Regions from separate parts of the Streptomyces sp. NPDC005808 genome, predicted to be linked through region 3. Evidence: riboswitches for the same ligand, from Rfam matches in the RefSeq annotation. Region 3 holds a riboswitch; each other region holds the start of a gene.
The links. Region 3 has a riboswitch for cobalamin ahead of ACFYPC_RS09300 (prenyltransferase/squalene oxidase repeat-containing protein). Riboswitches for the same ligand answer to the same signal wherever they lie in the genome.
Positions count from the first base shown of each region.

Region 1: another riboswitch for cobalamin. It lies ahead of ACFYPC_RS17315 (cobalamin biosynthesis protein); the one in region 3 lies ahead of ACFYPC_RS09300 (prenyltransferase/squalene oxidase repeat-containing protein).
Region 2: another riboswitch for cobalamin. It lies ahead of ACFYPC_RS06700 (CbtB-domain containing protein); the one in region 3 lies ahead of ACFYPC_RS09300 (prenyltransferase/squalene oxidase repeat-containing protein).

Region 1 is NZ_JBIAIK010000007.1:62,259-69,773, forward strand. It holds gene ACFYPC_RS17300 (lysozyme) at 1-8, shown strand, start outside; partial or broken gene ACFYPC_RS17305 (anion permease) at 197-1,351, shown strand; gene ACFYPC_RS17310 (hypothetical protein) at 1,476-1,697, shown strand; cobalamin riboswitch at 1,837-1,980, shown strand; gene ACFYPC_RS17315 (cobalamin biosynthesis protein) at 2,080-3,021, shown strand; gene ACFYPC_RS17320 (cobyric acid synthase) at 3,018-4,526, shown strand; gene cobN (cobaltochelatase subunit CobN) at 4,523-7,515, shown strand, end outside.
Region 2 is NZ_JBIAIK010000002.1:699,927-707,441, reverse strand. It holds gene ACFYPC_RS06720 (methylmalonyl-CoA mutase family protein) at 1-97, shown strand, start outside; gene scpA (methylmalonyl-CoA mutase) at 97-2,259, shown strand; gene meaB (methylmalonyl Co-A mutase-associated GTPase MeaB) at 2,256-3,239, shown strand; gene ACFYPC_RS06705 (CbtA family protein) at 3,358-4,122, opposite strand; gene ACFYPC_RS06700 (CbtB-domain containing protein) at 4,143-4,361, opposite strand; cobalamin riboswitch at 4,397-4,539, opposite strand; tRNA gene ACFYPC_RS06695 (tRNA-Pro) at 4,927-5,000, opposite strand; gene ACFYPC_RS06690 (DUF309 domain-containing protein) at 5,100-5,624, shown strand; gene cobF (precorrin-6A synthase (deacetylating)) at 5,694-6,464, shown strand; gene ACFYPC_RS06680 (MDR family MFS transporter) at 6,547-7,515, shown strand, end outside.
Region 3 is NZ_JBIAIK010000003.1:476,017-483,531, reverse strand. It holds gene ACFYPC_RS09315 (ATP-binding protein) at 1-1,322, opposite strand, end outside; gene ACFYPC_RS09310 (PP2C family protein-serine/threonine phosphatase) at 1,732-2,811, shown strand; gene ACFYPC_RS09305 (phosphotransferase) at 2,891-3,580, opposite strand; cobalamin riboswitch at 3,642-3,797, shown strand; gene ACFYPC_RS09300 (prenyltransferase/squalene oxidase repeat-containing protein) at 4,019-5,308, shown strand; gene ACFYPC_RS09295 (SCO2322 family protein) at 5,305-5,937, shown strand; gene ACFYPC_RS09290 (CbiQ family ECF transporter T component) at 5,960-7,186, shown strand; gene ACFYPC_RS09285 (ABC transporter ATP-binding protein) at 7,183-7,515, shown strand, end outside.

The DNA.
Region 1 (7,515 bases), on a different contig from region 3:
AGGGCTGACCGAACCCACGGAACCCGGCATTCCGCCTGTGTTCGAGACATCAGGCCGGATCCGCAGCCGTCCCTCCGGCGCATCCGGAGGGGCGGCTCACCATAGGGACACTCACACGCCTATCCACGTTCATCTTCCGTTCATTCAGGTTACCTACGGTCCTCCTGCCACTGATCTCAAAGAGAAGCCTGGGTAAATGGAACACATCACGCTCCTCCTCGGAATCGTGATCGTCACCGCTCTCGTGTTCGATTTCACGAACGGTTTCCACGACACCGCCAATGCGATGGCTACGACCATTTCGACCGGTGCGCTCAGACCCAAGACGGCGGTGGCCATGTCCGCCGTGCTGAATCTCGTCGGGGCGTTCCTCTCCGTGGAGGTCGCCAAAACGATCTCCGGCGGCATCATCAACGAAGAGGGCATCCGCACCGAAGTGATCTTCGCGGCGCTCGTCGGCGCCATTCTCTGGAATCTGCTGACCTGGCTTCTGGGGCTGCCCTCCAGCTCTTCCCACGCTCTCTTCGGCGGCCTCATCGGCGCCGCGGTCATGTCGGCCGGCTGGTCGTCGGTCAATGGCTCGACCGTCGTCACCAAGGTGCTGCTCCCCGCGATCGCCGCGCCCGTGGTGGCCGGGCTCGCCGCCATGCTGGCCACCCGGCTGACCTACCGGATCGGCAACCGCGCCGACGAGAAGGCGACCGCCAAGGGCTACCGCGCCGGCCAGATCGCCTCGGCAGGCCTGGTCTCGCTGGCCCACGGCACGAACGACGCGCAGAAGACGATGGGCATCATCACCCTCGCGCTGGTCACCGGCGGTGTGATCGCGCCCGACTCGAACCCGCCGACCTGGGTCATCGTCTCGGCCGGTATGGCCATCGCGCTCGGCACCTACCTGGGCGGCTGGCGCATCATCCGCACCATGGGCAGGGGCCTCACCGACCTCGCGCCGCCGCAGGGCTTCGCCGCCCAGACCAGTGCGGCCACGGTCATCCTGGCCTCCTCCCACCTGGGCTTCTCGCTCTCCACCACACAGTCCTGCTCCGGCGCCGTGATGGGCTCGGGCCTCGGCCGCAAGGGCGGTGTCGTCCGCTGGTCGACCGCGAGCCGCATGTTCATCGCCTGGGGCCTCACGCTCCCGGCGGCGGGCCTGGTCGGCGCGGGCGCCGAGTTCCTCACCCAGCAGGGCACCTGGGGCATCGTCCTGACGGGTGCGCTCCTGGTGGCCGGGTCCGCTGTCATCTGGAACCTGTCACGCCGTCGGCCGGTGACCATCGACAACGTCAACGAGATCGCCGCCGAGCCCTCGGGCGGGGGGGGGGGGGGGGGGGGGGCGCGCCCCCCCCCCCCCCCCCCCCCCCCCCCCCCCCGCGGGCGGCCCGCTCGCCGGCGGCCTGGCAAGCGATCTGAAGGCCACCATCCCGTCCCCGGACGCGGAGCCCACCGCTCCGGCCACGGTGTAAGGAACGAACAGCATGCACATCGACTGGGCAGCCCTCGGCTCCGTCTTCGGAGTCAGTCTCGTGACCACCGTGGCCCTCGTGGGCCTCTTCACCCTGGGCATCGTCGGCCTCTCCAGGCGCGAGTCGGCCTCAGCTCAGGGCGGCTCCGCCGCTCTCGCGGTCACCGGCGCGTACGCCTGCTTCGCCGCCTGCGCGGCGGCGGTGGCGTACGGGATCTATCTGATCGTGGCCTGAGGAGCATTTCAGGACCGCACTGATACCGCACAAGCGAGGCATCACCTCGGGTAGGGCGCGGGACGTGTCAACGTCCCGCGCCCTACCCGTATGTGGGCCTTCGCACACTCTCCCCCCGCAGGTCAACAGCAAGTTGACGGGTCTTCCAACGCCATGGTGGACTGCCGGAGCCAAGTACGACGGCACGAGAGGAAGCCGGTGCAAATCCGGCGCGGTCCCGCCACTGTCACCGGGGAATGAAGCCCCCGGAAGCCAGGAACTCTCACCGTCGGTCTCTTCGAACCAGGGCGTGGACACCCTGAGTGAGGACATATCGCCATGCGCGGCTGCCCAAGTGCCCTGCGAACGACAGTTGTGCCTGACCTGACGGTCGGCTGAACCGGTGCGTGCCGATCGCGTCTTCGCGTACGGCGCCGCCGCCGGCCTCCTCGGTGACCTGCTGCTCGGCGATCCCCGCCGCGGACATCCGGTCGCCGCGTTCGGGCGGGCCGCGGGAGCCGTGGAGCGGGTGCTGTGGCGGGACCACCGCGGGTGGGGCGCGCTGCACACGGCCGTGTGCGTGGGCGGTGCCACCGGGCTCGCGGCGCTCGCGAGTCATTGCGTACGTGGATCCCGTACCGCCTCCATCGCGCTGACCGCCGCCGCCACTTGGGCCGTCGTCGGGGGAACCTCCCTCGGCCGGGAGGCCCGGGCGATCGGGAGCGCGCTCGAAGCCGGTGATGTCGAAGTGGCCCGGGAGCGGCTGCCGCATCTGTGCGGGCGGGATCCGCAGGCGCTCGACGCGGACGGGATCGCGCGGGCCGTCGTCGAGTCCGTCGCCGAGAACACCTCCGATGCCGTGGTGGGCGCTCTTGTGTGGGGGGCTGTGGGCGGTGTGCCCGGTCTGGTCGGGTTCCGCGCCGTGAACACGCTCGACGCGATGGTCGGGCACAGGTCCCCCAGGTACCGGCGCTACGGCTGGGCGTCCGCGCGGCTCGACGATGTCGCGGGCTGGCCGGGGGCGCGGCTGACCGCCGCCCTCGCCACCGCTGCCGGGGACGATCCGCGGGGCGCCCTGCGGGCCTGGCGGGTGGACGCCTGCAAGCATCCGAGCCCGAACGCCGGGCCCGTGGAGGCCTCTTTCGCGGGGGCGCTCGGTGTACGGCTCGGCGGGACCCTCGCGTACGGCGGGAGAGTCGAGCACCGGCCCGTACTCAACGGCGGGGGGCGTGCCGTGGTGGTCGGTGACATCGAGCGGGCCGTACGGCTCTCTCGGCGCGTGAGCTGGCTCGCGCTCGGTGCGTGCGTCGCCGGGCGGCTCCTCACGAAGGGGCGTGCCTGGTGAGCGGCGGGCTGCTGGTCGCCGGGACCACCTCCGACGCGGGCAAGAGCGTCGTGACCGCCGGGATCTGCCGGTGGCTGGTGCGGCAGGGCGTCAAGGTCGCGCCGTTCAAGGCGCAGAACATGTCGCTGAACTCGTTCGTGACGCGGGAGGGCGCCGAGATCGGGCGGGCCCAGGCGATGCAGGCGCAGGCCGCCCGTGTGGAGCCGACCGCGCTCATGAACCCCGTGCTCCTCAAGCCGGGCAGCGACCGGAGCAGTCAGGTCGTGCTCATGGGGAAGCCCGTGGGCGAGATGAGCGCTCGCGGCTACCACGGTGGACGGCAGGAAGCACTCCTGGGGACCGTACTGGAGTGCCTCGCCGAGTTGCGGGGCACGTATGACGCGGTGATCTGCGAGGGGGCGGGGAGTCCCGCCGAGATCAATCTGCGGCGGACGGACATCGTGAACATGGGGATCGCGCGGAATGCGCGACTGCCCGTGCTTGTCGTGGGCGACATCGATCGTGGGGGTGTCTTCGCGTCCTTCTTCGGGACCGTCGCGCTGCTGTCGCGCGAGGACCAGGAACTCGTCGCCGGGTTTCTGGTGAACAAGTTCCGCGGGGATGTCTCCCTGTTGGAACCGGGGCTCGACATGCTCCACGGGCTCACCGGGCGGCCCAGTTACGGCGTGCTGCCCTTCCGGCACGGCCTCGGGATCGACGAGGAGGACGGAATGGCGGTCTCGCTGAGGGGCGCCGTCCGGGAGTCCGCGGTCGCCGCGCCCGTCGGCGAGGACATCCTGCGGGTCGCCGTCTGCGCCGTCCCCCTGATGTCCAACTTCACGGACGTGGACGCGCTGGCCGCCGAACCGGGTGTCGTCGTGCGCTTCGTGGACCGGGCCGAGGAACTGGCCGACGCGGACCTGGTCGTCGTACCCGGGACCCGGGGGACGGTGAAGGCACTGGAGTGGCTGCGGGAGCGCGGGCTCGCGGACGCGATCGCGCGACGGGCCGCCGAGGGGCGGCCGGTGCTCGGTATCTGCGGCGGTTTCCAGCTCCTCGGCGAGCACATCGAGGACGAGGTCGAGTCGCGGGCAGGTCATGTCGACGGGCTCGGGCTGCTTCCCGTGCGGGTGCGGTTCGCGCGGGAGAAGACGCTCACGCGGCCCGTCGGAGAGGCCCTCGGGGAACACGTCGAGGGGTACGAGATCCATCACGGCGTCGCCCAGGTCACCGGCGGGGACGCCTTCTTGGACGGCTGCCGGGTCGGCGAGGTCTGGGGTACGCACTGGCACGGCTCGCTGGAGTCGGACGGGTTCCGGCGCGCCTTCCTGCGCGAGGTGGCGGCCGCCGCGGGGCGTCGCTTCGTACCGGCCGCCGGCACGTCGTTCGCGGCACTGCGCGAGGAGCAGCTGGATCTGCTCGGCGATCTGATCGAGGAACACGCGGATACGGACGCGCTGTGGCGGCTCATCGAGTCGGGCGCGCCGTCAGGACTGCCTTTCATTCCACCGGGAGCGCCCGCATGAGCACAGTGTTGTTGTTGTCGACCGCCGACACGGATCTGCTGGCGGCCCGGGCCTCCGGCACCGCGTACCGGATCGGCAATCCCACCAGGGTGGATGTCGCCGCTGAACTCCCCGAGCTGGTCCGGGGCGCGGATGTCGCCGTCGTACGGCTGCTTGGCGGGAAGCGGGCCTGGGAGGACGGGCTCGCTTTCCTCAAGTCGTCCGGCATTCCGACCGTGCTGCTGGGCGGGGAGGCCGTCCCCGACGCCGAGTTGATGGCCGAGTCGTCCGTGCCGGCCGGTGTGGTCGCCGAGGCGCTGCGCTATCTCGTGGAGGGCGGCCCGGACAACCTGACCGAGCTGGCCCGCTTCCTCTCCGACACCGTGCTGCTCACCGGCGAGGGCTTCGAAGAGCCGCGGAAGACGGCCGAGTTCGGCGTCCACGGTGAGCGGGTGTTCGTCGAGGGCCGTCCGACGATCGGCGTGCTTTTCTACCGGGCGCACGAGCTGTCCGGCAACACCGCCTTCGTCGACACGCTGTGCGACGCGATCGAGGCGCGGGACGCCAACGCCCTTCCCGTGTACTGCGGTTCGCTTCGTGACGCCGACGCGGGGCTCTACGAGATCCTCGCCAAGGCCGACACACTGGTCGCCACCGTACTCGCAGCCGGCGGCACCCACGCCTCGCAGGCGTCCGCGGGCGGTGACGAGGAAGCGTGGGACATCGGGGCGCTCGCCGACCTCGACATCCCTGTCCTGCAAGGGCTCTGCCTCACCTCCTCACATGCCGCGTGGGAGGCGTCGGACGCCGCCCTCTCCCCCATGGACGCGGCGATGCAGGTCGCGATCCCGGAGTTCGACGGGCGGCTCATCACCGTGCCGTTCTCCTTCAAGGAGCAGGGCCCCGACGACGTCCCGGTGTACGTCGCCAACCCCGAGCGGGCCGCGCGCGTGGCCGGAATCGCTGTGCGCCATGCCCGGCTGAAGCACAAGCCGAACAAGGACAAGAAGCTCGCGCTCGTCTTCACCGCCTACCCGACCAAGCACTCCCGGGTCGGCAACGCGGTAGGTCTCGACACGCCCGCTTCGGCGGTGCGAGTGCTCGACGCGCTGAAGGGCGCCGGGTACGCGCTGACCGAATACCCGGACAACGGCGACGAGTTGATCCACCGCCTGATCGCGGCGGGCGGCCACGACGTCGAGTGGCTGACCGAGGAGCAGCTCGCCTCGGCCCCCGCACGCGTGCCGCTGGCCGACTACCGGGCCTGGTTCGACAAGCTCGACCCCGAGTTGCGCAACGGGATGGTCGAGGCGTGGGGCGAGCCGCCGGGCAACCTGTACATCGACGGCGACGACATCGTGCTGGCCTCCCTCCAGTTCGGGAACGTCGTCGTGATGATCCAGCCGCCGCGCGGCTTCGGCGAGAACCCGATCGCGATCTACCACGACCCGGACATGCCGCCCTCGCACCACTACATGGCGGCATACAGGTGGCTGGAGAATTCATTCGGCGCCGACGCGATCGTCCACATGGGCAAGCACGGCACGATGGAGTGGCTGCCCGGCAAGGGACTCGGCCTCAGCGGCGGCTGCGCGCCCGACGCCGTACTCGGTGAACTCCCCCTCATCTACCCCTTCATCGTCAACGACCCCGGCGAGGGCACCCAGGCCAAGCGGCGCGGGCACGCCACGGTCGTCGACCACCTCGTACCGCCGATGGCACGCGCGGACACGTACGGCGATCTGGCGAAGCTGGAGCAGCTCCTCGACGAGTACGCGCTCGTGTCCGACCTGGACCCGACGAAGGCCCCGGCGGTGCGTGCGCAGATCTGGACGCTGGTCAAGGCGGCCGAGCTGCACCACGACCTGCATGTCGACGACCAGCCGGGCGACGACGACTTCGACTCGTTCGTCATGCACATCGACGGCTATCTGTGCGAGATCAAGGACGTGCAGATCAGGGACGGGCTGCACATTCTCGGCGGCGGCCCGGAGGCCGAGCCGCGGGTGAACCTCGTGCTTGCCGTACTGCGGGCCTCGCAGGTGTGGGGCGGCACAGCAAACGCACTGCCCGGTCTGCGGGCCTGCCTCGCCGAGCATTTCGGGCTGGTGGAGAAGGAGTTGCTGGGCGAGCCGGGTGCGCCGGTGAAGGTGCCGGACGGGCTGACCTCGCTGGTCGAGGGACCCGCGCGGACGGGCGCCGACGCCATCGACCTCCTTGAGCAGCTGTGCCGCCGGTTCGCGGAGGGCATGGAGGAACGCGGCTGGGTTGCGGCGGCCGTCCCCGCTCTCGTGCGTGAGGTCGTGGGCACCGAGCTCCCGGACGCCGTCGCGGTGTTGGAGTTCGCCTGCGACGAGGTCGTGCCCCGGCTCGCGAAGACGACCGACGAGATCAGCCACATCCTCAAGGCGCTCGACGGCGGTTTCGTCCCGGCGGGCCCCTCCGGGTCCCCGACGCGCGGACTCGTCAACGTCCTGCCGACCGGCCGCAACTTCTACTCCGTCGACCCCAAGGCGATCCCGTCCAGGCTGAGTTGGGAGGTCGGACAGGCGCTGGCGGACTCGCTGATCCAGCGCTACCTGAACGACACCGGCGCATACCCGACGTCCGTCGGCCTCACGGTCTGGGGCACCTCGGCCATGCGCACCCAGGGCGACGACATCGCGGAGATCCTCGCACTGCTCGGCTGCCGCCCGGTGTGGGACGACGCCTCCCGTCGCGTGACCGGCTTCGAGATCGTGGGCCTCCAGGAACTGGGCCGGCCGCGCATCGATGTCACCGTCCGTATCTCCGGCTTCTTCCGGGACGCGTTCCCGCACGTCGTCGGTCTCATCGACGACGCGGTGCGCGCGGTGGCCGAGCTGGACGAGCCCGCGGAAGGCAACTACGTACGCAAGCACGCCGACGAGGACACCGCCGAGCACGGGGACCGGCGGCGCGCGACGGCTCGTATCTTCGGGTCGAAGCCGGGCGCGTACGGGGCCGGGCTGCTGCCGCTCATCGACGCGCG
Region 2 (7,515 bases), on a different contig from region 3:
TCCCGGGCAGTACACAGATGTCGACGCGTACGTCTTCACGGGCTGCGACGCCGTCGCCGTGCTCTCCGCCACCCTCGACCGCATGGGAGTGTCCTGATGGGAATCCCCGACTTCTCCGGAATCGAACTGGGGACGCCCACCGCCGACGGCGGCACGGACGAGTGGCGCAAGGCGCTCGGTGGCGACGAGGCGTTCTGGGAGACGCCGGAAGGCATCGCGGTCAAGCCGCTGTACACCGGCCGTGACCTGGAGGGCCTGGACTTCCTGGACACGTATCCGGGCATGGCCCCGTTCCTGCGCGGGCCGTACCCGACGATGTACGTCAACCAGCCCTGGACGATCCGCCAGTACGCGGGATTCTCCACGGCCGAGGAGTCCAACGCCTTCTACCGGCGCAACCTGGCGGCGGGTCAGAAGGGTCTGTCGGTCGCCTTCGACCTGCCCACTCACCGCGGCTACGACAGCGACCACCCGCGCGTGACGGGCGACGTCGGCATGGCGGGCGTCGCCATCGACTCCATCTACGACATGCGCCAGCTCTTCGACGGCATCCCGCTGGACAGGATGACCGTATCGATGACGATGAACGGCGCCGTGCTCCCCGTACTCGCCCTCTACATCGTGGCGGCCGAGGAACAGGGCGTACCGCCCGAGAAGTTGGCCGGGACCATCCAGAACGACATCCTCAAAGAGTTCATGGTCCGCAACACGTACATCTATCCGCCGAAGCCGTCGATGCGGATCATCTCCGACATCTTCGCCTTCACCTCGCAGCGGATGCCGCGCTACAACTCCATCTCGATCTCCGGCTATCACATCCAGGAGGCGGGCGCGACGGCCGACCTGGAGCTGGCGTACACGCTCGCGGACGGTGTGGAGTACATCCGGGCGGGGCGCGAAGTCGGCCTGGATGTGGACGCGTTCGCGCCTCGGCTGTCCTTCTTCTGGGCGATCGGCATGAACTTCTTCATGGAGATCGCCAAGATGCGGGCGGCGCGCCTGCTGTGGGCGAAGCTGGTCAGGCAGTTCGACCCGCAGAACCCCAAGTCCCTGTCCTTGCGCACCCATTCGCAGACCTCCGGCTGGTCGCTGACGGCGCAGGACGTGTTCAACAACGTCACGCGTACGTGCGTGGAGGCGATGGCGGCCACCCAGGGCCACACCCAGTCGCTGCACACCAACGCGCTGGACGAGGCACTCGCCCTGCCCACCGACTTCTCGGCGCGCATCGCCCGCAACACGCAGCTGCTGATCCAGCAGGAGTCGGGCACGACCCGGGTGATCGACCCCTGGGGCGGCAGCGCGTACGTGGAGAAGCTGACGTACGACCTCGCGCGCCGGGCCTGGCAGCACATCGAGGAGGTCGAGGCGGCCGGCGGCATGGCCAAGGCCATCGACGCGGGCATCCCCAAGCTGCGCATCGAGGAGGCCGCGGCCCGCACCCAGGCCCGGATCGACTCGGGGCGCCAGCCGGTCATCGGCGTCAACAAGTACCGGGTGGAGACGGACGAGAAGATCGATGTCCTCAAGGTCGACAACTCCTCCGTACGGACTCAGCAGATCGAGAAGTTGCGGCGGCTGCGGGCGGAGCGCGACGAGCGGGTCTGCCAGGACTCGTTGGACGCGTTGACCCGGGCGGCCGGCGGCGAGGGGAACCTGCTGGAGCTGGCGGTGAACGCGGCCCGTGCCAAGGCCACCGTCGGGGAGATCTCCGACGCCCTGGAGAAGGTGTACGGGCGGCACGCGGGCCAGATCCGTACGATCTCCGGTGTGTACCGCAACGAAGCCGGCGAGTCCCCGTCCGTGGACCGCACACGCACGCTCGTGGACGCTTTCGGGGAGGCCGAGGGCCGCCGCCCGCGCATCCTGGTCGCCAAGATGGGCCAGGACGGTCACGACCGCGGGCAGAAGGTGATCGCCACCGCCTTCGCCGACCTCGGCTTCGACGTGGACGTCGGCCCGCTGTTCCAGACCCCGGGCGAGGTGGCCCGCCAGGCCGTCGAGGCGGACGTGCACATCGTCGGGGTGTCCTCACTGGCCGCCGGCCATCTCACCCTCGTACCGGCGCTGCGGGAGGAGCTGGCGGCGGAGGGCCGCGAGGACATCATGATCGTCGTGGGCGGGGTGATCCCTCCTCAGGACGTGCCGACCCTGCTGGAGATGGGAGCGGCCGCCGTGTTCCCGCCCGGGACGGTGATCCCCGACGCGGCGTACGACCTCGTCCAGCGGCTCTCTGCCGACCTCGGGCACGACCTGTGATCGAACTCGACACCTACGTCAAGGGCGTACTCGACGGGAAGCGCGCGCTCGTCGCGCGCGCCGTCACCCTCGTCGAGTCCACCCGGCCCGGGCACCGGGCCCTGGCCCAGGAGTTGCTGACCGAGCTGCTCCCGCACAGCGGCCGGGCCCGGCGGATCGGCGTCAGTGGAGTACCGGGCGTGGGCAAGTCGACGTTCATCGACGCCTTCGGCACGATGCTGACCGCGCTCGGTCACCGGGTGGCGGTGCTGGCGGTGGACCCGTCCTCCAGCCGTACGGGCGGTTCGATCCTGGGCGACAAGACGAGGATGGAACGCCTGGCCGTCGACCCCGCGGCCTTCATCCGGCCCTCCCCCACCGCCGGCACACTCGGTGGGGTCGCCAAAGCGACACGCGAGTCGATCGTGGTGATGGAAGCCGCGGGCTACGACGTGGTGCTGGTGGAGACGGTCGGCGTCGGCCAGTCCGAGACGGCCGTCGCGAACATGGTCGACTCCTTCCTCCTGCTGACCCTCGCCCGCACCGGCGACCAGCTCCAGGGCATCAAGAAGGGCGTCCTGGAACTCGCCGACGTGATCGCCGTCAACAAGGCGGACGGACCGCACGAACGCGACGCGCAGGCTGCCGCACGGGAGTTGGCGGGCGCGCTCCGGCTCATGCACGGCAAGGACGGGGCCTGGGCGCCTCCCGTGCTGAGCTGCAGCGCCCGCGAGTCTGCCGGTCTGGACACGGTCTGGGACCGCCTCGAACAGCACCGCACACTCCTCGACTCGACCGGCCGGCTCGCCGCCAAACGCCGTGACCAGCAGGTCGACTGGACCTGGACGATGGTCCGCGACGAACTCCTGGGCCGTCTGCACGCCGATCCGGCCGTACGAGCCCTCACACCTGCCCTCGAACAGCAGGTCAGGGAGGGCGAGTTGACGGCCACACTCGCGGCCGAACGTATTCTCGGGGCCTTCGGCGGCAAAGGCTCCTGAACCAACCCCCTGCGATGAGGATCTGTCCGCGGATCCCGCAGCGGAGTTGGTCGACAGCCGAAAACGCGAGAGGGCCCACGGAGGATTCCGTGGGCCCTGGCTCGTGTGACGGGTCAGGTCAGTTGGCGGCGGCTACCGGCCGTCCCGCTGCGGCCTGCGCAGGTTTGGGATGGAGCAACCGCTCGGCCAGTTCGCCGAACACCAGGCCGAAGCCGCCCCACAGGGTGATCTGGATGGCAAGCGCCGAGACGCGGAAGCGCCACAGCACGGTGGCCGGGAAGTCGGCCGGCACCTCTTGGACGACGGGCAGGAACGCGTACGCCAGTCCGATCGCCACGGCGAAGGCGGCCACCGCCGAGACGGTGGCGTACCAGGTGCCCGCCTTCGGGGCGAGCCACTTGCCCAGGATGGTGGCGGCGACGACGAGGAGCACGCTGAGCACCATCATCAGCAGGTAGAGGGTGGTCCGCTTGCCGATGGTGTCGCCGTTGCCGACGGCGGGCGGGTTGGCCGGGTACTTGAGGAACGGCACGACGTACACCGCGAGCAGCGCGGCCCCCGACAGGAGCAGCGCCGTCGCCCGCGCACTGAACCGGCCCACGCGGCCGAGCGCGAAGCAGAAGGCGAGGGCGGCGATGCCGCCGAAGGCCACCCCGTAGATCAGCACACCGGTGGCGAGGCCGGCAGTGGACTGGAGGCTGCGGGAAACGAGTTCCACCTCGTGGCCGTGGTCGTGGCCCGAGGCATGGGCTTCCTCGAAGCTGATCGCGCTGTCGACGCTCGGCTCACCGAGGAAGTAGGCGACGATCAGGGCGAGCACACCGGCGCCGAGGCCGGCGAGCATGCCCCGCACGAGAAGGTTTCTTACTGTTGCGGAGTTCATCAGGCGCGCGGCGTCCTTCGTCAGTGGCAGGGGAAGCCGAGGAGGTGGCGGGCGTCGTGCACCCACTCGTGGACTTCCTCGCCGGAGACGACGGAGGTGGCGCCCTGCTCAGCGCCGACGAAGTACAACAGGACCAGCATCAGGATGCCGAAGAAGACCGCCCAGGGGGCGATGTCCTTGAGCGGCAGCTTGGCCGGGATGACGGGGGTGGTTGTCGGCTGGGCGACATGCTGCGCCATGGCAGGACCTCCTCTGGGAGTTCGCGTCCCATCTCGGTGGTGCACATGACGACGGCCACGGGTCTGACTCCGGGTGCGCCCCAAGGGGCGTCCCATTTACAGTGGCGCGACCGTGCCGGATTCTCACCGGCTTCCGTCTCGCCGTCGTCGATAACGGACCGACGGTACCGTGTGTCGCGTGCATGGCCAAGACCGCGTCACCTGGCGTGATCTTCCTCTCGTGCCTGGTGACGCGGCCGGTGCGACGCGTGGGTCACCGGTGACACGACTCGGGCCGCGGCGTGTCGAGAAGGCGCCCATGCCCACCTTGACCAGCGATCGCGAACACCGCCCGGAACAGGCGGCGTTCGAAGCGGACGCTTCCGGCGACGGGGGCTCCAAGGCGCGGCCGACGGCCTCTCGGCCATCGCCGCCGCGGGCAACGGAGGCGGCAGTTCTGCGGCCCGACGGTCAGGCCGTGTCCGTCTCCGGACCAACCGGTGGGGCCCATGCCCACCCCGACGACCGGAAACGGCACACGAAAAGGGCCCCCGCAGGCTCTCGCCTGCGAAGACCCTTCGCACCGTCGGGACGACAGGATTTGAACCTGCGACCCCTTGACCCCCAGTCAAGTGCGCTACCAAGCTGCGCCACGTCCCGATGCGTCCGACCAGCGGTGAACCGCGTGATCGTGCGAACAGAACTTTACCCCACCCAAGGGCTGCTCCGTTAATGGCGCGAGCGCGCGACAATCGGGGTATGAGCGGGGCATCTGAGGTTCGGCAGGACGGCGGGCGGGACCGGGACCCGCACGGGCGGGCGCGCAATGCCCGGCCGCGTGACGGTCTGGGGCGGCCACTGCCGTACGGCGCGGACGGGGTGGAGCGGCAGCCCGAGGGTCTCGTACGCAGCCCCGAGGAGACCGTCGCCGAGGCGCAGGCGCTGCTGGACGGGGGTAAACCGTTCCACGCGCACGAGGTGTTCGAGGACGCCTGGAAGGCCGGGCCCGAGGAGGAGCGTGCGCTGTGGCGGGGACTGGCCCAGCTCGCGGTGGGGCTCACGCACGCGGCGAGGGGCAATACGACGGGCGGTGCCCGGCTGCTGCGGCGCGGTGCCGGGGCGGTGGAGGAGTGGGCTGCGGGGACCGGCCGGGCACGTCCTTACGGGATGGTGCTCGCGGAGCTGGGCTCCTGGGCAAGGGAGTTGGCGGGAGCCGTGGAGCGGGACGGTACGGCGATCAGCGCGACGGCCTGGGCGCCGCGGCTGCGCGGACGCCGGCCGTGACGAAGCCGAGCGCCCTCCCTCCCCCGGTGCGGTGGATCCACTGTCGGTGGTGTGCGGCAGACTCTGGGTGTGCGAAAGATTCATGTCATCGGGATCGGGGCGGGTGACCCCGACCAGCTCACGCTTCAGGCGGTCAAGGCGCTGAGGGACACCGACGTGTTCTTCATCCTGGACAAGGGCGAGGTGAAGGCCGACCTCGTCCAGCTGCGCCGCGACATTCTCGACGCGCACATACCCGAGGGGACGTACCGGCTGGTCGAGGCGCGCGACCCGGACCGCGACCGGACCGCCGGGGGCTCGGCGTACTCGCCGGCGGTCGGAGACTGGCGCAGCGCCCGGGCCGAGATCTACCAGCGCCTGATCTCCGAGGAGCTGGGCGAGGAGGAGAGCGGCGCCTTCCTGGTGTGGGGCGACCCGTCGTTGTACGACAGCACGCTCGGGATCCTGGAGGAGATCCTGGAGCGGGGCGGGGTGTCGTTCACGTACGACGTGGTGCCCGGCATCAGCAGTGTGTCCGCGCTCGTCGCCCGGCACCGGACGGGCCTCAACCGGGTCGCCCGGCCCGTTCAGATCACCACCGGCCGCCGCCTCGCGGAGGGCTTCCCGGACGGCGTCGACGACGTGGTCGTCATGCTCGACGCCCACCAGGCCTTCCGGCAGTACGCCGACGAGGACATCGACATCTACTGGGGCGCCTACATAGGCACTCCCGACGAAATCCTCGCCTCGGGCCCCATAGCCGAGGCGGGCCCCCGTATCGAGCGGCTGCGCGCCGAGGCCCGCGAGCGCAAGGGATGGATCATGGACACTTACCTGCTGCGCAGGCACCCGAAGGGGTAGCACGTTCGGCAGCTGCGGGGCCTGTACGCCGGGCGGGTCGTCCCGCATGCACCTGGATCACTCCGGTGTGAAAGTGACGAATGTGACGACCACCGAGGAAACCGTGCCGCCCGCCGCGGAGACGCCCGCACCGCCGGTGCTGGACAAGCGGCGCCGCAATGTCGTCTTCGTGACGATCATGCTGGGCATGCTTCTCGCGGCCCTGGACCAGACGATCGTGGGCACCGCCCTGCCGACGATCGTGTCGGATCTCGGCGGCGCGGCGCACATGTCGTGGGTGGTGACGGCGTACCTGCTGGCGGAGACCGTCGCCACAGTCCTGGTCGGCAAGTTCGGTGACCTGTTCGGCCGCAAGGTGGTCTTCCAGGCCTCGGCGATCATCTTCATCACCGGTTCCTTCCTGTGCGGCCTCTCGCCGAACATGACGATGCTCATCCTCTGGCGCGCGGTCCAGGGCGTCGGTGCGGGGGGTCTGATGGTCACCGCCATGGCCTTGATCGCGGATGTCATCCCGCTTCGGGAGCGTGGCAAGTACCAGGGCGCGATCGGTGCCGTCTTCGGCGTCGCCACCGTCATCGGACCGCTGCTCGGCGGTCTGTTCACGGACCATCTGACCTGGCGCTGGGCCTTCTACGTCAACGTGCCGATCGCGATCGTCGTCGTCATCGCCGCGGCCCGCACCATTCCCGTCGTGAAGTCGGCGGTCCGCCCCGTCATCGACTATCTGGGCATCGCGTTCGTCGCGATCGGTGCCAGCGCACTGATCCTGGCGACCAGTTGGGGCGGCAACGAGTACGCGTGGGGCTCGGGCACGATCATCGGCCTGTTCGTGGGCGGTGTGATCGCGCTCGGCCTGTTCTGCTGGGCCGAGACCCGCGCTGCCCAGCCGACCCTGCCGATGCGCCTGTTCGCCAACCCCGTCTTCACGGTCTGCTCGATCCTCAGCTTCATCGTGGGCTTCGCGATGCTCGGTGCGATGACGTTCCTGCCGACCTATCTGCAGTACGTCGACGGCGACTCGGCCACGGTCTCCGGCGTCCGTACGCTGCCC
Region 3 (7,515 bases):
TGGCGTCGCACGATGGACTGCTCGACGAGCCGGGCGAGCAGCGCCGCGATCCGCCGTGCGGGCAGCGGGCCGCCCGCACAGACCTCCTCGGCCGCGCCCAGACAGAAGCCGTCGGTGAACACCGAGAGGCGGGCCCACAGCAGCCGTTCCAGCGGTTCGCACAGCTCGTGGCTCCAGCCGATGGCCGTACGGAGGGTGTGGTGACGGAGTGGGGCTTCGGGGGACGGCCCTTCGCCGTTCCCGCCTCGCGGGCCCTCGCCCCGCGGCCCTTCACCGTTCCCGCCTCGCGGCCCTTCGCCCCGCGGCCCTTCGCCCCGCGGCCCTTCGCCTCGCAGCCCTTCGCCTCGCAGCCCTTCGCCTCGCGGCCCTTCGCCTCGCGGGACGAGCACGTCGAGGCGGGATGCCAGATGTTCACCGAGGCGGCCGTGCAGTTCGGCCAGGGAGAGTTCCGCGAGCCGGACGGCCGCGAGTTCGATGGCGAGCGGGATGCCGTCGAGGTGGCGGCAGACGGCTTCCACCGCGGGCCGGTTGGTGTCGTCGAGGGTGAATCCGGTGGCGGCCGCGCGTTCGGCGAACAGAGCCACCGCCTCGTCGGCGACCGGCAGCGGATCCACCTGGAGCACCCGTTCACCCGGCAGGCCGAGCTGCTCCCGGCTGGTGACGAGGATGCGCAGCCCCGGCAGGCCGGGCAGCAGGGTCTCGGCGAGCGCCACGCAGTCCGCGAGGACGTGTTCGCAGGAGTCGAGGATCAGCAACAGCCGCTTGCCCTTGGCCCATTCGGCCACTACCTCGACAACCGGGCCCGTCGACTGGTCCGCGAGCCGCAGCGCCTCCACGACGGCCAGGCCCACCAGCCCCGCGGTGTGCAGCGCGGAGAGCTCTGCCAGCCAGACGCCGTCGGGGTACGCGTCTCGCACCCGGGCAGCGGCCCGCGACGCGAGCCGCGTCTTGCCGACCCCGCCGACACCGACAAGGCTCACCAGCCGGCCGACACCGATCCCCGGGTTCAACTCCTCGTCCAGCCAGGCGAGTTCCTCGGTCCGCCCGACAAAGCTCCGTGTCTCCGGCGGCAGATTTCCGGGACGATGGGGATGGCCGGGACGCCCGAGCTGCGATGCGCCGGGACGCCCGGTCTGCGCTTCGCCGGTCTGCCCGGGATCGGAACCGCCGTGCCGCCCGGCGTCGGGACCGCCGAGCCGCCCGGCATCGGGACCGCCAGGACTACCGGCATCGAAACCGCCGTGCCGCCCGGCCCAGGCGGCCCGGTCGCCGCTCTTGCTCTCGCCCTTCTCGGGCTCATTACTCGCCGGGCTCGCGCTCATGGCTCATGCCGTCTCGTCTCGTCGGACACACCGATGTTCGTCTCGTCGGACACATCGACCAGTCTGACCCGATCACACCCACCCGTTACCGATGTCCGACAACTCGGACAGAAACACGACGGAACTCCATCACTTCCGGAGACCTTTCGACAAGATGCGATCAACTCCCCGTTGGTGGCGGTGGGAAGGCCGATATTCGGTGATTGTCGGGTGAGTGATGGACGGACGAGAGGGAGCTGGGGAACGGATGGCCGCCACAGGCGGAGGCGGTGGGGGCATCGAGAGGCGGCCCGGGGGCGCCGAGAGGCTGACGCGACGGCCGCCGGCCCAGCACATCGAGAGACCCGCGCGATTGTTGACGCCCCCGCCCGGCGTCGGAAAACGCCCTCGGCGACCAAGGCCGGCGCCGGTGCCGGTGCCGGTGCCGGTGCCGCTCAGGGCGGAGTGGCGGACCCGCCGTCAGCTGCTCACCCCGCTGGCCGCCTGTCTGCTGATCGCCCTGCCGGACCTGCTCGTCTCCCGGGTACCGCCGCTCACCACGCTGTTGCTGATCGGACCGCTGCTGGCGTGCGTCAGGCTCGGGGTGCGGCACACCGTGGTGGTCTGCTGCTGGTCGGCTGCGCTGGGCCTGGCGATGGGCATCGGCGACGGCGCGGTGCCGGGCTTCGAGTTCGGCCTGCGGTGGACCGGGCTGCTGCTCGGCTGCGCGCTCACCGTGTACGCGGCCCGGCAGCGCGAGCGCCTCGCCATGACACTGGCCGAGGCCCGCGAGGTGGCCCGGATCACCCAGGAGGCGATTCTGCGGCCCATCTCCCGCACTCTGGACGGCACTCAGGTCTGTACCCGCTACCACAGCGCCGCCCGCGAATCGACCGTCGGCGGCGATCTGTACGACGTCGCGGTGACGCCGTACGGGCTGCGTGTCCTCATCGGTGACGTACGCGGCCACGGCCTCGACGCCGTCCGGCTGACCGCCGACACGATCGCGGCCTTCCGTGAACTCGCCTACACCGCACCCACCTTGACCGTTCTGGCCGGTGCCCTCGACACGCGGCTCGCCCCGGAGCTGGCCCCCGAGGACTTCGTCACCGCCGTGTTCGCCGAGTTCGCGCCCGGCGAGGTGCGGATCGTCAACTGCGGCCATCCGCCGCCCCTGCGCGCCGGCCACCGGGTCGAGTTCCTCGAACCCGTCGTCCCCACACCGCCGTTGGGGCTGCGCCCGGAACCGCGCCAGTACCGCGTACGCCTCCAGCCCGGCGACCGCCTGCTGCTCTACACCGACGGCCTGACCGAGGCCCGCGACACGGAAGGCAACCCTTTCCCCCTTCTCGGCGAAGCGGCACTGGCCCTGCGCGACCCCCTCCCCGACGAGGCCCTCAACACCCTCTACACCCGCCTGACCGCCCACACCGGCACCGCCCCCACCGACGACCTGGCTCTGGTCCTGTTGCAGCCCACCGCAGCGACGATCCCGGCATGCGCGCTCTGAGGTTCAAGGTGAGCGCCAAGGCGCGCTCTGAGGTTCAAGGGTGAGCGTCAAGGCGCGCTCTGAGGCTCAAGGATGAGCGTCAAGGACGAGCGGATCCCGAAGAGGGCGGCAGCAGCGTACGGACCAGTTCCTCGGCCTCGCCCAGGATCTGGACCTCGGTCTCACTCATCGTCGGATTGACCGCCCGTCGCTGCCTCGCCTCCCGGAGGCCGGCCTCGGTCACGCCGGGTGGGCCGTCGCCGAGCATCGCGGCCAGCGTCTCGCGGGCCACCTGAGCGTGCGCTCCGCCGGCGACGGCGGCCTGGGCGAGGATCACGGCGGACATACCCCAGTCGAGTCCGGGCAGGCCCTCCTCGGCGTTGGCCCAGTCGATGACCTTGGGGCCTTCGGAGGTGAGCATCACGTTGTCGGGGTGCAGGTCCAGGTGCAGGACGCGGATGGCGGGGTCGGCGGAGAGTCTGGCGGGCACGGCGTGCAGGGCGCGGAGCAGCCGGGCGAGCGTGACACCGGCCTCCTGGGGGCCGAACTCCCCCGCGACGAACGCCTCCAGCATGGTCGGCCCGGACAGCCGCTCCATCACCAGGTCGCTGCGGGTCGCCAACCGCACGGCCGGCGCCGGAAAGCCGTGGCCTCGTACGTGTGCCATCACCGAGGCTTCGGCGGTGGCGTCTCCCCGTCCCCCGCGGATCCGGCGCAGTACCCACGCCTCGTCCAACTCGTAGACGTCCGCCGAACGCCCCGAGCCGAGCAGTCTCCCCGTTGTCCTCATGGGCCGAACCTACCGGGGGCTCACAGGCGGCCCTCAGCGGCCGGCCAATGGGCCGGTAGAGTGAACCAGTCGTCATCACGCCCGTACGGGGGGAAGCCGGTGCAAATCCGGCGCTGACCCGCAACCGTGAGCCACTTGAACAGCCTGAACTGCTTGAACTGCTTGAACTGCTTGAACAGGTGGTGAGCCGGATTGCCCCGTCCGGAGCGTGACCGGCTCGCGCCATCGGCGGTCCGCCGGTGGCCGGCACCGTCGAGGCATACGGGGCCGGAGCCGCCCGGATACCAGTGTGCCCGGTGCTGCCCGGCTCCCCCACAGGGGAGAGTCATGATCGTTCGCCGCAGCGCAGCCGTTCACGCAGCGGTACAAGGAGCGGTTCACGGAGCGGTTCAGGCAGCGGTACACGCAGCGGTTCACGTCACGAGGCCGGCCGCGCTGTTGGCCGCGATCGCCGTGGCCGGTACCGCCTTCGCGCCGACCGCCGCCGCCGCCGCTGCCGCTACCGCCGCCGCTTCAGACGCTTCCCCCTCTCCTTCCCCCGCACTTCCCTCGGGTCTGTACGGCTCCGCCGACCCCACCTACGACGGCGTCTGGCGCCAGTCGCTCGCGCTGCTCGCCCAGCACACGGTGGGCGTGACGCCCGCGGCCAAGGCCGTCGACTGGCTGGCGGGGCAGCAGTGCGCGGACGGGTCCTTCGCTCCGTACCGCGCCGACGCCACCGCGAAGTGCGACGCCAAGACGATGGTCGACACCAACAGCACCGCGGCCGCCGTGCAGGCCCTCGCGGCCCTCGGCCGGCACGACTCCGCGGCGGGCAAGGCCGTCGCATGGCTGAAGTCCGTACAGAACAAGGACGGCGGGTGGGGATACGTGGCAGGCGGGGCGAGCGACGCGAACTCCACGTCCGTGGTGGCCGGGGCGCTGGCCGCGACGGGCGAGAAGCCCGCGGACGTGACCTCCCAGGGTGGGAAGTCTCCGTACGACGCCCTTGCGGAGCTGGCGATCCCCTGCGACGCGGACGGCGGCGGCGCCTTCGCCTACCAGCCGGACAAGAAGGGGAAGCTCGTGGCGAACGCGGACGCCACCGCGGCGGCCGTGACCGGAGCGCTCGGCAGGGGCTTCGCCGGCGCCGAGGTGCAGCCGACGAGCGACGGCGTCTCCTGCGAGGCCGCCGACGACGCCGACGGCGCCGACCCCGAGCGTGCCGCGCAGAACGGCGCCGCATACCTCGTGGAGTCCCTCGCCAAGGACAAGTACCTCAAGTCGGCGCTGCCCGGAGCCGAGGACCAGCCCGACTACGGCAACACCGCGGACGCGGCCGTGGCGCTGGCCACCGCCGGCCACCGCGACGACGCGGCGGACACGGTGCGCTGGTTGGAGGCGCACGCCGCACAGTGGGCCGGGCAGAGCGGACCGGCCGCGTACGCGCAGCTGATCCTCGCCGCGCACGCGAACGCGTTCGACCCGCGCGACTTCGGCGGCCGGGACCTCGTCAAGGAGCTGGGCGCGACGGGCCCGCCGGCGCAGGCGGCGGCGTCCGACTCCGGTGCCGCCAAGCCGCAGTCGCAGTCGCAGTCGCAGTCGCAGTCGCAGTCGCAGTCGCAGTCGCAGTCGCAGGATGGTGACGACGGCGGCCTCGGCGTCTGGTGGATCGTCGGCGTCGGTCTCGTCGCCGGTATCGGTATCGGCTTCCTGATCAGCGGCCGCAACAAGAGGCAGAGGCTGTGAGCCGACGTCGTACGACTCCCCTGGTCCTGGCCGGGCTCCTGCTCGTCCTGGGGCTCGGTTCGGCGGGGCAGGCCCACGCGGTCGGCTACCGCTACTGGTCCTTCTGGGACCTGACCGGCGGCCAGTGGACGTACGCGACACAGGGCCCGTCGACCGCCCGCCCGTCCGACGGCGACGTCCAGGGTTTCCGCTTCGCGGTGAGCGAGGACTCCCAGCACGCGACGAAGCCCCGCGGCGCCACCGGCTTCGCGTCCATCTGCGCCAGGACACCCGCCCAGCAGGGCAAGAAGCGCGTGGCCCTCGTCATCGACTTCGGTACGTCCACGGACGCGCCGTCCGGCGAGACCCCACCGTCCCCGCGCACGGCCTGCGCCCGCGTCCCCTCCGACGCGACCTCCGCCGAAGCCCTGGCCTCGGTCGCCGAACCCCTCCGCTACGACACCAACGCCCTCCTCTGCGCCATAGCGGCCTACCCCCGGACGGGCTGCGGCGAGCCGGTCTCCACCGCCTCCCGCCCCCAGCCCGATGCAATCGGCTCCGGCCCGTCAGTAGGCCTGCTCGCCGGAGCAGCAGCCGTCGCCGCCCTGGCCGGCGCGGCGATCTGGCAAGCACGACGCCGCAGGAGCTGACGTGAGGAGGGGTGAGACTGCTGTGGGCGATCGTCCCGCGCGGCGGAACCGGCGGGCGCGGCCACCAGCACCGGGTGCCGGCCCACGCGAGGCCCGCTCCAGGCGCCGTACCCCCACGCCGGAGGCCACCCGCACCAACGCCACCCACCCCGCCGCCTGGTGGATCTGGGCCCTGGGCCTGGGAACAGCCGCCTCCCGCACCACGAACCCGCTCCTCCTCACCCTCCTCGTCGGCGTAGCCGGATACGTCGTGGCGGCACGGCGGAGCGATGCCCCCTGGGCCCGCTCGTACGGCGCGTTCCTCAAGCTCGGCATCGCCGTCCTCGGCATCCGCCTCGCGTTCGCCGTCGTCCTCGGCTCCCCCATCCCCGGCACGCATGTCGTCGTCACGCTCCCCGAACTCCCCCTCCCTCACTGGGCCCAGGGCATCCGCATCGGCGGCCGGGTCACCGCCGAGGGCCTGGTCTTCGCGCTGTACGACGGCCTGAAACTGGCCACGCTCCTCATCTGTGTAGGCGCGGCGAACGCCCTGGCGAACCCGGCACGTCTGCTGAAGTCGCTGCCGGGCGCCCTGTACGAGGCGGGCGTGGCCGTCGTCGTCGCGCTGACCTTCGCGCCGAACCTGATCGCGGACGCCCAGCGGCTGCGCGCCGCCCGCCGCCTGCGGGGCCGCGCGGACCGGGGCCTGCGCGGTCTGCTGCACGTCGGACTCCCTGTCCTGGAGGGCGCGTTGGAGCGCTCGGTCGCGCTGGCCGCGGCGATGGACGCGCGCGGGTACGGCCGTACCGCCGAGGTACCGCCCGCCGTCCGCCGCACCACGGCCGCACTCACGCTGGGCGGCCTGCTCGGCGTCTGCGCGGGAACGTACGGACTGCTGACCGCGGAAGGCGGCACCTACGGTCTGCCCGTGCTGCTCGCCGGGCTGGCCGCGGCGCTCGGCGGCCTGCGGCTGGGCGGCCGACGTTCGCTGCGGACGCGGTACCGGCCGGACGCGTGGGGTGTACGGGCGTGGCTGGTCGCGGGTTCCGGCGCCGCCGTCGCCGCCTCGCTGGTCGTCTCCGCCTCGCAGGACCCGCAGGCGCTGCGCCCGGGCGTCGTACCCCTGGTGGCCCCCGCTCTCCCGCTCTGGCCGGCGGCGGCGATCCTGCTGGGCCTCCTGCCCGCCTTCATCACCCCTGCCCCTACCCCCATCCCCACCCCGATTCCGACCCCGATTCCGACCCCGACGCGCAGGGAGCAGTCCTCATGATCCGCTTCGAGGATGTCTCCGTGACGTACGACGGGGCGGCCGAACCCACCGTCCAGGGCGTGGACTTCGAGGTCCCCGAGGGTGAACTCGTCCTGCTGGTCGGCCCTTCCGGGGTCGGCAAGTCGACGATCCTGGGTGCCGTCAGCGGGCTCGTCCCGCACTTCACAGGCGGCACCCTGCGCGGCCGGGTCACGGTCGCGGGCCGGGACACCCGCACGCACAAGCCCCGCGAACTCGCCGACGTGGTGGGCACGGTGGGCCAGGACCCGCTGTCCCACTTCGTCACGGACACGGTCGAGGACGAACTCGCGTACGGCATGGAGTCGTTG